2 regions of the Streptomyces sp. NPDC127114 genome follow, and region 2 is predicted to be linked to the other one. Evidence: predicted binding sites of a transcription regulator. Region 2 holds the regulator's gene; the other holds the start of a gene.
The links. The regulator HspR, encoded in region 2, represses chaperone genes until heat shock. The targets are predictions, from matches to a motif close to TTGAGNNNNNNNNNCTCAA.
Positions count from the first base shown of each region.

Region 1: a site for HspR is predicted at 3,159-3,177, ahead of lon (endopeptidase La). Genes of this name have one in related genera too.

Region 1 covers NZ_JBHXTJ010000010.1:220,965-228,080, reverse strand. The annotation lists gene surE (5'/3'-nucleotidase SurE) at 1-186, opposite strand, end outside; gene ACFVGS_RS13900 (glycoside hydrolase family 3 C-terminal domain-containing protein) at 353-1,096, opposite strand; gene ACFVGS_RS13895 (TetR/AcrR family transcriptional regulator) at 1,244-1,906, shown strand; gene ACFVGS_RS13890 (hypothetical protein) at 1,866-2,387, opposite strand; gene ACFVGS_RS13885 (GNAT family N-acetyltransferase) at 2,434-3,069, opposite strand; gene lon (endopeptidase La) at 3,200-5,611, shown strand; gene ACFVGS_RS13875 (glutamate--cysteine ligase) at 5,850-7,001, opposite strand.
Region 2 covers NZ_JBHXTJ010000003.1:217,699-224,814, reverse strand. The annotation lists gene dnaK (molecular chaperone DnaK) at 1-849, shown strand, start outside; gene grpE (nucleotide exchange factor GrpE) at 849-1,475, shown strand; gene dnaJ (molecular chaperone DnaJ) at 1,509-2,690, shown strand; gene ACFVGS_RS04835 (heat shock protein transcriptional repressor HspR) at 2,695-3,144, shown strand; gene ACFVGS_RS04830 (helix-turn-helix transcriptional regulator) at 3,215-4,237, opposite strand; gene ACFVGS_RS04825 ((2Fe-2S)-binding protein) at 4,559-4,894, shown strand; gene ACFVGS_RS04820 (pyridoxamine 5'-phosphate oxidase family protein) at 5,070-5,483, opposite strand; gene clpB (ATP-dependent chaperone ClpB) at 5,603-7,116, shown strand, end outside.

The sequences.
Region 1 (7,116 bases), on a different contig from region 2:
CTGCATCGAGTCGTCGTTGGAGAGGAGGACGCGCAGGCCGGCCAGGGGCTTGGCGGTCGTGGCAGGGGAAGTGTCAGTTGCCGTGGTCGGCGTCGTGGTCGCGAGCGGGGGAGTGGTCGCGTAGGCGGTGGCGCCGACGCCGGTGAGTACCGCGGCCGCCGTGGTGAGGGCGAGATACGTGCGCATGACGGGTCCCTTCAGGTGCATGACAGGTGTGGTGCCGGGCCGGGCCGGGCCGGACCGGGTACGGATGCGCTGCGGGTGCCGGGTGCCGGGTGCCGGGTGCCGGGTGCCGGGGGGCGGGCTGGCCGGGGCCGGGGCCGGAGCGGGCGCGGGCCCGCCGGTCCGCGGCTCAGAGCGTGAGGCCGTGGCCGTACGGGAAGACCGGGTCCTCGGTGTCGTTCGGGACGTCCGGGCGGGCCGCCTCCACCGCCGCCATCGAGCGCGGAAGCTCGAAGGGGAGGCGGCCCTCCGGCTTCGCCCGGCCGAAGACGACGTCGAGCAGCGCCGCGTCGCTCGCCCCGTAGTCGGCGAGGAGCGCCGCCGCGCGCTCGGCGATCTCCGGGAGGACCGCGGCGCGCTCCAGGTTGACGCAGACCACGGTGGGGACGGCCCGGAGGAGCGTGAGGACGCGCGCGAGTTCCTCCGGGGCGAAGGCCAGGCTGCCCGAGTGGAAGAAGGACTCGAAGCGGTTCGGGCGCTCCTCGTGCGGCGTGCGGAGGCGAAGGAGGGCGAGGTCGGCCTCGGACGGGTTCGCCACGACCTCGCCGTACGCCGCCGCGGCGTCCGGGTCCACGTTCTCCACGTACAGCCTCGGGCGGCCGGAGAGCGGCAGCGGGCCCGCGGTGAGCACGGTCAGCGAGCGGCGCTGGGCAGCGGCGCCCGCGGCGGTGAAGTCCGCGCGGCCGACCGTCTCCGCGGCCTCGTCGGTGAGGGGGAGCAGCGAGCCGTCGGTCTCGGTGACCGGGGTGCCGTCCGGGTTCATCGTCAGCATGGAGTGGAAGAGCTGTCCGGCCTTCTCCTCCAGGGTCATGCGCGAGAGGAGGTCGTCGACCCGCTCGGGGGCGGGGCGGGCGGGGTCCTGGTACGGGTGCATCGGGGGCTGCCTCACGTGTGCGGAGGCCGGGGGTCGGCCGCGGCGCCCACAGGCTAAGCGCGAAAACCGAGTAGGTACTAGGTTTGTGAAATGTGACCTGGGTCACGGGGCGGAGGGTCCGGATCGAGGCGGGGCTAGGGTGGCCCCATGCCGGAGAAGAACGTTCCCGCGGCCCGTAAAACCGCAGGCAGGGGCAGCTATGCCGTCGGTGACGCGCGCCGCCGGAAGATCCTCGACACCGCCGTCGAGCACTTCGGGCAGTGGGGCTTCCACGCCTCCTCGCTCGCCCGGATCGCCCATGACTGCGGGATCACCCAGGGCGGTCTGCTGCACCACTTCCGCAGCAAGGAGGACCTGCTCCTGTCGGTCCTCGCGCAGAGCGAGCAGCACGACGTCGAGCGGCTCTTCAGCACCGAGCCGGAGTCCTACGCCGCGTACCTGGACACGCTCGTCGCGCTGATCGAGGACAACACCCGCCGGCCCGGCATCGTCCGGATGTTCAACGTGCTCGTCGGCGAGTCCGGCAACGTCGGCCACCCTGCGCACGAGTACTTCAAGGAGCGCTACGCGAGGGTCCTCCGGCACACCGTCGACCTCCTGGAGACCGCGGTGAGGCGCGGTGAACTGCGCACCGGCATCGACTGCCTCGCCGTGGCCCAGGAGCAGCTCGCCGTCATGGACGGGCTCCAGATCCAGTGGGCACTGGCCCCGGACTCGATGGACATGCCGGGGCGCGTGCGGACCTTCCTGCGGCGCCAGTACGAGGAGATCACGGCGCCGTCGGCGGGTGGCCCTCCGGGAGCGCCTTGAAGACCCGCTCCAGGGCCGGTGGCCGGTCCTCGCCGTCGCGGGTGACGACGAGCCGGTAGGCGTACGTGACGTAGTACTCGAAGCCGTCCGGCGCGGGCGCACCGGTGGGGCGGTCCGGGACCCTGGCGTACGCAGGGTCCTCCAGAGCCGCGCGCAACTCGGCCACCTGGGCCTTCGTCATCCGGCCCGACGTGGGCTCCCCGGTGCCCTTGCGGAGCTCGTACGAGCCGTCGTAGCGGACGACCAGCTTGTTGCGGACACCGGCGAAGCCGCCGTTCACGACGACCTCGACCAGCACCTCCTGGGGTGCCGGACGGTCCGCCCTGGCCGGCGCGGACGCGGTGGCCGACGGGCTCGGGGCAGCCGGCACGCTCAGGCCGCCCGAGTCGTCGGGAGGCGCCGCGGGGGACCGGGCGCAGCCCGCCAGGGCGACGACCGCGGCGAGCACCGCCGCCGCCCCGTACCGCTTCGCGTACTCCATGGACCGAGCATGCCCGCTCACCCGGCGTTCGCGCAGCCGGAACGGCTCAACCGGTGCGGACGACCCCGGTGAGCGGGCCGCGGTAGTACCAGTCGAGGGAGTCGTAGAGCGCCATTCCGTCGGTGGTGGCCGACAGGACTCCGGTCTCCGCGCCCGCCTGCGCGGCCGCCGCCTCCAGGGTGCGCATCACGTTGGCGCCGAGGCCGCGGCGGCGGTGGGCCGGGTCGGTCTCGATCTGGTCGGCGACGGCGGTCGGCCCGGTCGGCGCGATCTGGCCGCGGGCGGCCAGGGTCCCGTCGGGCGCGAGGATCCGCACCCGGATCACCCCCTCGCCGGTCTCCGTGGTGCGCGCGTACCCCTCGGGCGGTGCGGGCCGGACCGACGGGTCGAGCCGCTTGGTCATCATGAAGCCGGGGTCGTCGGGGATCGTCCAGCCCTCGGTGATCCAGGGCGCCACGTCCTCGGGTGCCGCCATCACCTTCAGCCAGGCGCCGGGCTCGGTGACGGCGGCGCACAGTTTGCCCACGGACACCTCGTCCGGGTGCGGCAGCACGTGCCGGAAGACGTGCCCGGGCAGTCCCACGTCGATGCGGTAGCCCCACGGCTCGACGACGGCGGGCGGCGTGCCCCGGGACACGGTCCAGCCGCGCACCCAGGCCGAGGTAATGGCTGAGATATCCATGGAGGCATTACATCTGCTGTTCACGGCCTGCGGATAGCCGATCGCTCAGAGCGAACACGGCTCGGGGAACATTCCGCGGCGCAGGTGCATTGAGTCCACAGAGCTCAACTTGACTGCCGAAGGGGAGATCATGGCTTCTGAGTCCATGGCGTCCGCGCCGCTCACTCTGCCTGTGCTGCCGCTCGACGACGAGGTCGTGCTGCCTGGAATGGTGGTGCCGCTGGACCTGTCCGACGCGGACGTACGGGCCGCGGTCGAGGCCGCGCAGGCCGCCGCGCGCAGCGGGGCCGGCAAGCCGCGCGTGCTGCTCGTGCCGCGGGTGGACGGCACCTACGCCGGGACCGGTGTGCTCGGCACCGTCGAGCAGGTCGGCCGGCTGTCCGACGGAGACCCCGGCGCGCTGATCCGCGGCCGCGGCCGCGTCCGCATCGGCGCCGGGACGACCGGCCCCGGCGCGGCCCTGTGGGTCGAGGGCACCGTCGTCGAGGAGACCCTGCCCGACCCGCTGCCCGGCGCCGTGACCGAACTGGTCAAGGAGTACAAGGCCTTGGCCACCAGCTGGCTGAAGAAGCGGGGCGCCTGGCAGGTCGTCGACCGCGTCCAGCAGATCGACGGCGTCGGCGCCCTCGCCGACAACTCCGGCTACTCGCCCTTCCTGACCCTGGACCAGAAGGTCGAGCTCCTGGAGACCGCCGACCCGGTCGCCCGCCTCAAGCTCGCCACCGCGCAGCTGCGGGAGCACCTGGCCGAGCAGGACGTCGCCGAGACCATCGCGAAGGACGTCCAGGAGGGCGTCGACAAGCAGCAGCGTGAGTTCCTGCTCCGGCGTCAGCTGGAGGCCGTCCGCAAGGAGTTGCGCGAGCTCAACGGCGAGAGCGAGGGCGACGAGTCCGACGACTACCGGGCCCGCGTCGAGGCCGCCGACCTGCCCGAGAAGGTCCGCGAGGCGGCCCTCAAGGAGGTCGAGAAGCTGGAGCGGTCCAGCGACCAGTCGCCCGAGGGGTCGTGGATCCGCACCTGGCTCGACACGGTGCTGGAGCTTCCCTGGAACGAGCGGACCGAGGACGCGTACGACATCCAGGGCGCGAAGGCGGTCCTGGACGCCGAGCACGCGGGCCTGGAGGACGTGAAGGAGCGCATCACCGAGTTCCTGGCGGTGCGCAAGCGGCGCGCCGAGCGCGGGCTGGGCGTCGTGGGCGGCCGACGCGGCGGCGCCGTCCTCGCGCTGGTCGGCCCGCCCGGCGTCGGCAAGACCTCGCTCGGCGAGTCCGTCGCCCACGCGATGGGCCGGAAGTTCGTCCGGGTCGCCCTCGGCGGCGTCCGTGACGAGGCCGAGATCCGCGGCCACCGGCGTACGTACGTGGGCGCGCTGCCCGGCCGTGTCGTCCGCGCGATCAAGGAGGCCGGGTCGATGAACCCGGTGGTCCTGCTCGACGAGATCGACAAGGTCGGCTCCGACTACCGGGGCGACCCGGCGGCGGCGCTCCTGGAGGTCCTGGACCCGGCGCAGAACCACACCTTCCGCGACCACTACCTGGAGGTCGAACTCGACCTGAGCGACGTGGTGTTCCTCGCCACGGCGAACGTCCTGGAGGCCATCCCCGAGGCCCTGCTCGACCGCATGGAGCTGGTCCGCCTCGACGGCTACACCGAGGACGAGAAGGTCGTCATCGCCCGTGACCACCTGCTGCCCCGGCAGCTGGAGCGGGCCGGCCTGGAGAAGGACGAGGTCGTCCTGGAGGAGGCGGCGCTGCGGAAGCTGGCCGGCGAGTACACCCGGGAGGCGGGCGTCCGCACCCTGGAGCGCTCGATCGCCCGGCTGCTGCGGAAGGTGGCCGCCCAGCACGAACTGGGCGAGCGGGAGCTCCCGTTCGCCATCGGCGCGGACGACCTGCGCGGGCTCATCGGCCGTCCGCACCACGTGCCCGAGTCCGCCCAGGACCCGGCGGAGCGCCGCACCGCGGTGCCCGGCGTGGCCACCGGGCTCGCGGTGACCGGAGCCGGCGGCGACGTGCTCTTCGTCGAGGCCTCGCTGGCCGACCCGGAGACGGGTGCGGCGGGGCTGACGCTCACCGGCCAGCTGGGCGACGTGATGAAGGAGTCCGCGCAGATCGCGCTCTCCTTCCTCCGCTCGCACGGCGCGGAGCTGGAGCTGCCCGTCACCGGTCTCAAGGACCGCGGCGTGCACATCCACTTCCCGGCGGGCGCGGTCCCGAAGGACGGTCCGAGCGCGGGCATCACGATGACCACGGCTCTGGCCTCGCTGCTCTCCGGCCGGCTGGTCCGCACGGACGTCGCGATGACCGGCGAGGTCTCCCTGACCGGCCGGGTCCTGCCGATCGGCGGCCTGAAGCAGAAGCTCCTCGCGGCTCACCGCGCGGGCATCACGACGGTCGTGATCCCCAAGCGGAACGAGGCGGACCTGGACGACGTGCCGGCCGAGATCCTGGAGAAGCTGGACGTCCACCCGGTCACGGACGTCCGCCAGGTCCTGGAGCTCGCCCTCGCCCCGGCGGAGGTCGCGGTGAGCGCGGCAGCCTGACGCACCCTCGGCGCGGCGGTGGGGCGCCCTTGGTGCGGTGGGGCGCCCTCCGAGCGGCGGCGGCCCGTCCGCGGTGCTGCGGTGGGGCGGGCGCCCTTGGTGTGGTGGTGTGCCCGCCCTCCGAGCGGGGGCGGGCCGTCCGCGGTGCGGGTGTGGGCCGTCCGCGGTGCGGGTGTGGGCCGTCCGCGGTGCGGGTGTGGGGCGCCCTTCCTTTGGGAGGGCGCCCCACCGCCCTGACTCAGGCCGGGAGGGTTCGGCGCACGGCGTCGGCGACCACCGAGGCCAGGCCCGGGTCGCCGTCGTGGGCGGCGCGCTGGAGGTCGGCCCCGGTGCCCCGGGCGAGCAGCTGCGCGACGCCGCGCTCCGCCAGGTCCCGGTCGCCCGCGGCGTCCAGGGCGGGGCCGACATGGTCGAGCAGGGCCTCCAGGACCTCCGCCGCCCCGGCCGGCTGCCAGGTCAGCGGGTGCAGCAGCTCGTCCCCGAGGCCGTGCCGGCTGGCCCGCCACGCGGCCAGGCGCAGGACGGCGGTCGGCACCGGGTCGGCGTCCAGGCCGGCCCGCCAGGCCCTGGCCTCGGTCTCCACCAGGGCGCGGACGAGGACGGCGAGGAGCACACCGTCCTCGACGTGCTGGCACACGTCACCGACCCGGACCTCCACCGTCGGATAGCGCCGGGACAGCCGGGCGTCGAAGTAGACCATGTGGTCGTCGACGAGCACCTCGCTCGCCAGCATCGCCCGGGTGGTCTCCTCGTACGCCTCGACGTCGCCGTACAGCTCGCTCGGCCCGGCCATCGGCCAGCGCGACCACAGCTGGTGGCGCCAGCTCGCGTAGCCGGTGTCCCGGCCCTGCCAATAGGGCGAGTTGGCGCTGAGCGCGAGAAGCGGCGCCAGCCAGGGCCGGATCCGGTCGAGCACGCCGACGCCCTCCGCGGCCGAGGTGAGGTGGACGTGGACGTGGCAGGCGCAGGTGAGTTTGTCGTCGACGAGCCGGGCGAACCGGTCCTCGATGCGCCGGTACCGGTCGGCCGGGTTGAGCAGCGGGTCGAAACGCACCGGCGCGGTCGCGAGGGCCGCCACCGCGGCACCGGCCTCCTTCGCGGCGGCCGCGGCCGCGAGCCTGGCCTGCCGCAGCTGCTCGTCGAGCTCGGCCGAGGTGACGCAGGGCCGGGTGCCGATCTCCAGCATCTCGCAGAACAGCTCGGACTTCGCCGGCTCGGCCCGGTCGGAGCGCCGCAGCACGTCGGCGTGCCAGCCGGCGATCTCGGTGACGGTGCCGGAGAGCGGCTGCGGGACGCCGGTCTCGGGGTCGACGAGGAGCAGTTCCTCCTCGACCCCGAACGTGCGCAGCCCTTCTCCACGGTGGTAGGTCCACGGCTGCTCATGGCGCATGGAGGGCACTCCTTCACGGGCGGGGGCGGGCGGGGGTGCGCGGGACGGCCGTTCGAAAGAGCTATCCCCAAGCGTGTCCACGAGCGCGCCCGCTCTCACCCGTCCGCGCCGACAT
Region 2 (7,116 bases):
GTGAACCCGGACGAGGTCGTCGCCATCGGCGCCGCCCTGCAGGCCGGTGTCCTCAAGGGCGAGGTCAAGGACGTCCTGCTCCTCGACGTCACCCCGCTGTCCCTCGGCATCGAGACCAAGGGCGGCATCATGACCAAGCTGATCGAGCGCAACACCACGATCCCGACCAAGCGCTCCGAGATCTTCACGACGGCCGAGGACAACCAGCCGTCCGTGCAGATCCAGGTCTACCAGGGCGAGCGCGAGATCGCGGCGTACAACAAGAAGCTCGGCATGTTCGAGCTGACCGGCCTTCCGCCGGCCCCGCGCGGCGTCCCGCAGATCGAGGTCGCCTTCGACATCGACGCCAACGGCATCATGCACGTGACCGCGAAGGACCTGGGCACGGGCAAGGAGCAGAAGATGACCGTCACCGGCGGCTCCTCGCTGCCGAAGGACGAGGTCAACCGGATGCGTGAGGAGGCCGAGCAGTACGCGGAGGAGGACCACCGCCGTCGCGAGGCCGCCGAGACCCGCAACCAGGGCGAGCAGCTCGTCTACCAGACCGAGAAGTTCCTCAAGGACAACGAGGACAAGGTCCCCGGTGACGTCAAGACCGAGGTCGAGGCCGCCGTCGCCGAGCTGAAGGAGAAGCTCAAGGGCGAGGACACCGCGGAGATCCGCACGGCCACCGAGAAGGTCGCCGCCGTCTCCCAGAAGCTCGGCCAGGCGATGTACGCCGACGCGCAGGCCGCGGGTGCCGCCCAGGGCGCCGCCGGCGCCGAGGGTGCCCACCAGGCCGGCGCCGACGACGACGTGGTCGACGCCGAGATCGTCGACGACGAGAAGCCGAAGGGTGGCGCTGCCTGATGTCGGAGGAGACCCCGGGCTTCGAGGAGAAGCCCGACGTCCCCGCCGACGGCACGCCCGAGGAGACCGAGGCCGCCGAGTCCGCCGCGAAGGCGGACGGGGCGGCCCCGGCCGGGGACGCTACGGACGTAGCCCTGCTGGCGCAGCTGGACCAGGCCCGTACCGCGCTCGCCGAGCGCACGGGCGACCTCCAGCGCCTCCAGGCCGAGTACCAGAACTACCGCCGCCGCGTGGAGCGGGACCGGGTCACGGTCAAGGAGATCGCCGTCGCGGGCCTCCTGACCGAGCTCCTTCCCGTGCTCGACGACATCGGCCGGGCCCGGGACCACGGCGAGCTCGTGGGCGGGTTCAAGTCGGTCGCCGAGTCGCTGGAGACCGTCGCCGCCAAGATGGGTCTGCAGCAGTTCGGCAAGGAGGGCGAGCCCTTCGACCCGACGATCCACGAGGCCCTGATGCACAGCTACGCGCCGGACGTCACCGAGACGACCTGCGTGGCGATCCTGCAGCCGGGGTACCGGATCGGCGACCGCACCATCCGCCCCGCCCGCGTGGCGGTCGCCGAGCCCCAGCCGGGTGCTCAGGGCAAGGCGGAGGAGTCGGATGACTCCGAGAAGGACAGCGAGTAAGAGCCGTACCCGCACGCGGGAGGAGGGACGTCGATGAGTACGAAGGACTTCGTCGAGAAGGACTACTACAAGGTTCTCGGCGTCCCCAAGGACGCCACCGACGCCGAGATCAAGAAGGCGTACCGGAAGCTCGCCCGCGAGAACCATCCGGACGCCAACAAGGGTGACACCAGGGCGGAGGAGCGCTTCAAGGAGATCTCCGAGGCGAACGACGTCCTCGGAGACCCGAAGAAGCGCAAGGAGTACGACGACGCCCGCGCCCTGTTCGGCAACGGAGGCTTCCGGGCCGGCGGCCCGGGTGCGGGCGGCTCGTTCAACTTCGACCTGGGCGACCTCTTCGGCGGCGCCCAGGGCGGGGCCGGTGGCGCCGGTGGCTTCGGCGGCGGTCTCGGCGACGTCTTCGGCGGACTGTTCAACCGGGGCGCGGGCGGTGCGGGCACCCGTACGCAGCCGCGCCGCGGCCAGGACATCGAGTCCGAGGTGACGCTCAGCTTCACCGAGGCCATCGAGGGCGCGACCGTGCCGCTGCGGATGTCCAGCCAGCAGCCCTGCAAGGCGTGTTCGGGCACCGGCGACAAGAACGGCACGCCCCGGGTGTGCCCGACCTGTGTCGGCACCGGGCAGGTCTCGCGCGGCAGCGGCGGCGGTTTCTCGCTGACCGACCCGTGCGTGGACTGCAAGGGCCGCGGCCTGATCGCCGAGAACCCGTGCGAGGTCTGCAAGGGCAGCGGCCGGGCCAAGTCCTCCCGCACCATGCAGGTCCGGATCCCCGCAGGCGTCTCCGACGGCCAGCGGATCCGGCTGCGCGGGAAGGGCGCGCCGGGCGAGCGCGGCGGGCCGAACGGCGACCTGTACGTGGTCGTGCACGTCGACGCCCACCCGGTGTTCGGCCGCAGGGACGACAACCTCACCGTCACGGTGCCCGTCACGTTCGACGAGGCGGCGCTCGGCGGCGAGATCAAGGTGCCCACCCTGGGCGGCCCGGCGGTCACGCTGAAGCTGCCCGCCGGCACGCCCAACGGGCGCACCATGCGCGCCCGGGGCAAGGGCGCGGTCCGCAAGGACGGAACCCGTGGCGACCTGCTGATCACGGTGGAGGTCGCGGTTCCGAAGGAGCTGGACGACAAGGCACGTGAGGCGCTGGAGACCTTCCGCGAGGCGACCGCGGGCGAGGACCCCAGGGCAGAGCTGTTCCAGGCCGCGAAGGGAGCTTGAGGAGATGGAAGGCCGCCGTCGTAATCCCTACCAGCTGACCGACGAGACCCCGGTGTACGTCATCTCGGTGGCGGCCCAGCTCTCCGGTCTGCACCCGCAGACGCTGCGTCAGTACGACCGTCTGGGTCTGGTCTCGCCGGACCGTACGGCGGGCCGTGGCCGCCGCTACTCGGCCCGGGACATCGAGTTGCTCCGTCAGGTGCAGCAGCTGTCCCAGGACGAGGGCATCAACCTGGCCGGTATCAAGCGCATCATCGAGCTGGAGAACCAGGTCGCGGCGCTGCAGGCCCGGGTGGCCGAGCTGTCGACCGCGGTCGAGGGCGCGGCGGCGGCGATGCGCCAGCGCGAGGCGCAGGTGCACGCCTCGTACCGGCGTGACCTGGTCCCGTACACCGATGTGCAGCAGGCGAGCGCCCTGGTGGTGTGGCGGCCGGGCCACAAGCGCGGCGAGTAGTCCCCTCCGGCTGACTCACGAGGCCCCCTCCGCTGCGGCGGAGGGGGCCTCGGCCGTGCTCGCGGCGCCGTCAGTCCTCGCGCTGGTCGTCCTGGTCCTGTTCGAGGATGCCGGACTGGGCGATGAGATAGCCGAGCTGGGCCCGGCTGCCGCTGCCGAGGGCGGCGGCGAGCTTGGCGATGTGGGCGCGGCAGGTGCGGACGTTCATGCCGAGGCGGCGGGCGATGGCCTCGTCGACGTGGCCCTCGACGAGGAGTTTCGCGATGGAGCGCTGGACGCCGCCTATGCCGTCCACGGAGGGCGTGTAGGGCACTTCCTCGTCCCAGGGGACGGCGTGCAGCCAGAACTGGTCGAAGACGCCGACGAGGTACTGCACGAGGCCTTCGTGGCGCAGTTCGAGCGCGACCTGGCGGTCGCTGCGGGCCGGCACGAAGGCGACCTTGCGGTCGACGATGATGAGGCGGTCGATGATCTCCTCGAGGGTGCGCAGCTCGAGCCCGTAGGGGGCCACGCGTTCCACGTAGGCCAGCGTCGCGGGGTGGTGCCGGGCGGTGTGCTGGTAGAGCGTGCGCATGCGGACGCCGCGGTCGAGCAGCGGCTCCATGCGGCGCAGGGCCTGTTCGAGGGTGTCGGGGCGGCGTCCGCTGCCGGGCTGGATGGTGAGCAGCTCTTCCGTGCAGGCGCTGATGACGTGGTCGAGCGTCGCGTTGATCGCGCCGAGGCCTTCGAGCACGGTGATCGCGCTGCCGGTGGAGGACTCCCGGGTGCTCATCGCCATGAACGGCTCGAACGTGTCGGCCAGGGCGATGGCATGCTGACGCCGGGTCTGGATCTCCTGCTCGATGGGGTGTATGAGCTGGTTGAGGGCGACGGACGGCGGCACCGGGTACAGCCACTCGACGTCGTCCGGGCCGGGGCGCAGAAGGGCCAGTTCGGTGAGGCACGGTGCGGCGTCGGCTTCGGCGCGGGCGAGGCGACCCGTGCGCAGGGCGTGTGCGTACAGCTCTTTGGCCACGTCGCACAGTTCACCGCGACTGTGGTTATGTCTGGATTCGCAGGATTCTCGCCTCATTTGCACCCCCCTCAGGGTCATGAATTACAGGAACATGATGCCCGGCGCGGCTGGTGTGGGGGGCGATCGTGGGCCATCGTTTTGGACGCGGGGGGGAGGTAGTGATCAAAAGAGGTGGAGATCGGCCATGACCAGGATGGTTCGTGCACTTGGCGCCATAGCCGTTGCGGCGGCTGCTCTTGGCGCACTCGCCCTGAACGGCGAGCCCTCGTGGGAGATCCCCCCGTCGCATTCCGTGGTGGCGGAGCCGAATGAGCCCTCGTGGGAGAGCACACCTGCGACCGTCGTCCTCGCATCTCCCGGTGAGCCGTCCTGGGAGTTCGCTCCGGCGGGCTCGGAAGCATGATCGTCCCGCCGGACGACCGGTCCTTCCGCCGGGAGATGGCTTCGGCCTACCGATCCGGGTGGCACTTCATCGATCTCGTCACGGCCATCCCCCACCGTGGTGACTCGTTGATGGTGACCCTCTTCGGAGAGCCGATCGTCGTCGCTCGTGAGCAGGACGAGGACGTCCGCGCCTACCGATGTCTTCGCCGCCCACGCGGCGCTCCTCAGCCCGTCCGCTGTGCCATCAGGTACGGCATGATCTTCGTCAATCTGGATCAGCGCGACCACCAGCTGGTCGAGTCCCCGCTGGTCGAGACCGAGACCATCACCGCCACCCCCCGCAGTGCCTGAACGATTCCCCCGTCGTTGTAGATCGTTCAGGTGCTTCCCCCACACAGCGGCGCCATCGCGGACCTGAAACGCGATGGCGCCGCTGTGCGTTCCCGTACGGTCCGGGCCGCTCCGGCCCCGGTCACCCGCGGGCCCCTCCGTGCGCCGGCCCCGGTCACGCGCGGGCCCTCCGGGCTCAGGCCCGGCCCATCGCCCGGGTGAGGGCGATCTCGATCACGACCCGGTCCGGGTTCGGCGTCGGGACCCGGTTGTAGCGGGCCGCGTAGCGGTCCACCGCGTCCGCGACCGCCTCCGCCTCGGTGCGGATCCGCGCCACGCCCTCCAGTGTGGCCCAGCGCCCCTTGTCGACCTGGCAGACCGCGACCCGCGCGCCGTCCGGGCCCGCCGCCAGGACGTTGGCGACCTTCCTGCTGTGCTTGTTGGTGATGACCCGGGCGATGCCCTTCTCGCCGCCCTCGGGGTCGTACGTGACGCCTACCGCCACCACGTGCGGGGTGCCGTCGGGGCGGGGCGTGGTCAGCGTGCACATGTGGTACTCGCGCCAGAAGGCGAGATACGAGTCGCTCGGCTTGCTCGGATCGATGGCCATGCCCCGGAAACTACTCCCGGAAGAAGTCGGGCCGATACCTTGAGCGGAATGGACTCAACTTTGTGTACGCTGGAGGAGTCATGAAGAAGGAGTCGTAGATCCGAGGAGGAGCCCCGCACGTGGACGCCGAACTGACCAACAGGAGCCGGGACGCGCTGAACGCGGCGAGCAGCCGCGCCGTGTCCCAGGGGCACGCCGACCTGACCCCCGCCCACCTGCTGCTCGCGCTGCTGGCCGGTCAGGACAACGAGAACATCACCGATCTGCTCGCCGCCGTCGACGCCGACCAGGCCGCCGTGCGCTCCGGCGCCGAGCGGCTGCTCGCCGCGCTGCCGAGCGTCACCGGGTCCACGGTCGCGCCCCCGCAGCCCAACCGCGAGCTGCTGGCCGTCATCGCCGACGCCGACGAGCGCGCGAAGAAGCTCGGTGACGAGTTCCTGTCCACCGAGCACCTCCTCATCGGCATCGCCGCCAAGGGCGGCCGGGCCGGCGAGCTGCTCGACGGCCAGGGCGCCACGGCCCGCCGCCTCCAGGACGCCTTCGAGAAGGCCCGTGGCACCCGCCGCGTCACCACCGCCGACCCGGAGGGCTCGTACAAGGCCCTGGAGAAGTTCGGCACGGACTTCACGGCCGCCGCCCGCGAGGGGAAGCTCGACCCGGTCATCGGCCGGGACCACGAGATCCGGCGCGTCGTCCAGGTCCTCTCCCGCCGCACCAAGAACAACCCGGTCCTCATCGGCGAGCCCGGCGTCGGCAAGACCGCCGTCGTCGAGGGCCTGGCCCAGCGGATCGTGAAGGGCGACGTGCCCGAGTCGCTGCGCGACAAGCGGCTGGTCTCCCTCGACCTCGGCGCGATGGTCGCCGGCGCCAAGTACCGCGGCGAGTTCGAGGAGCGGCTGAAGACCGTCCTCTCCGAGATCAAGGAGAGCGACGGGCAGATCATCACCTTCATCGACGAGCTCCACACCGTCGTCGGCGCGGGCGCCGGCGGCGACTCCGCCATGGACGCCGGCAACATGCTCAAGCCGATGCTGGCCCGCGGCGAGCTGCGCATGGTGGGCGCCACCACGCTCGACGAGTACCGCGAGCGGATCGAGAAGGACCCCGCCCTGGAGCGCCGCTTCCAGCAGGTCCTGGTCGCCGAGCCGTCCGTCGAGGACACCGTCGCCATCCTGCGCGGCCTGAAGGGGCGCTACGAGGCCCACCACAAGGTGCAGATCGCCGACTCCGCGCTCGTCGCCGCCGCGACCCTCTCCGACCGCTACATCACCTCGCGCTTCCTTCCCGACAAAGCCATCGACCTGGTCGACGAGGCCGCGTCCCGGCTGCGCATGGAGATCGACTCCTCGCCCCTGGAGATCGACGAGCTCCAGCGCACCGTCGACCGGCTGCGGATGGAGGAGCTCGCCCTCTCCAAGGAGACCGACGAGGCCAGCCGGCAGCGCCTGGAGAAGCTGCGCCGCGACCTCGCCGACCGCGAGGAGGAGCTGCGCGGCCTCACCGCCCGCTGGGAGAAGGAGAAGCAGTCCCTCAACCGGGTCGGCGAGCTGAAGGAGCAGCTCGACGAGCTGCGCGGCCGCGCCGAGCGCGCCCAGCGCGACGGCGACTTCGACACCGCGTCCAAGCTGCTCTA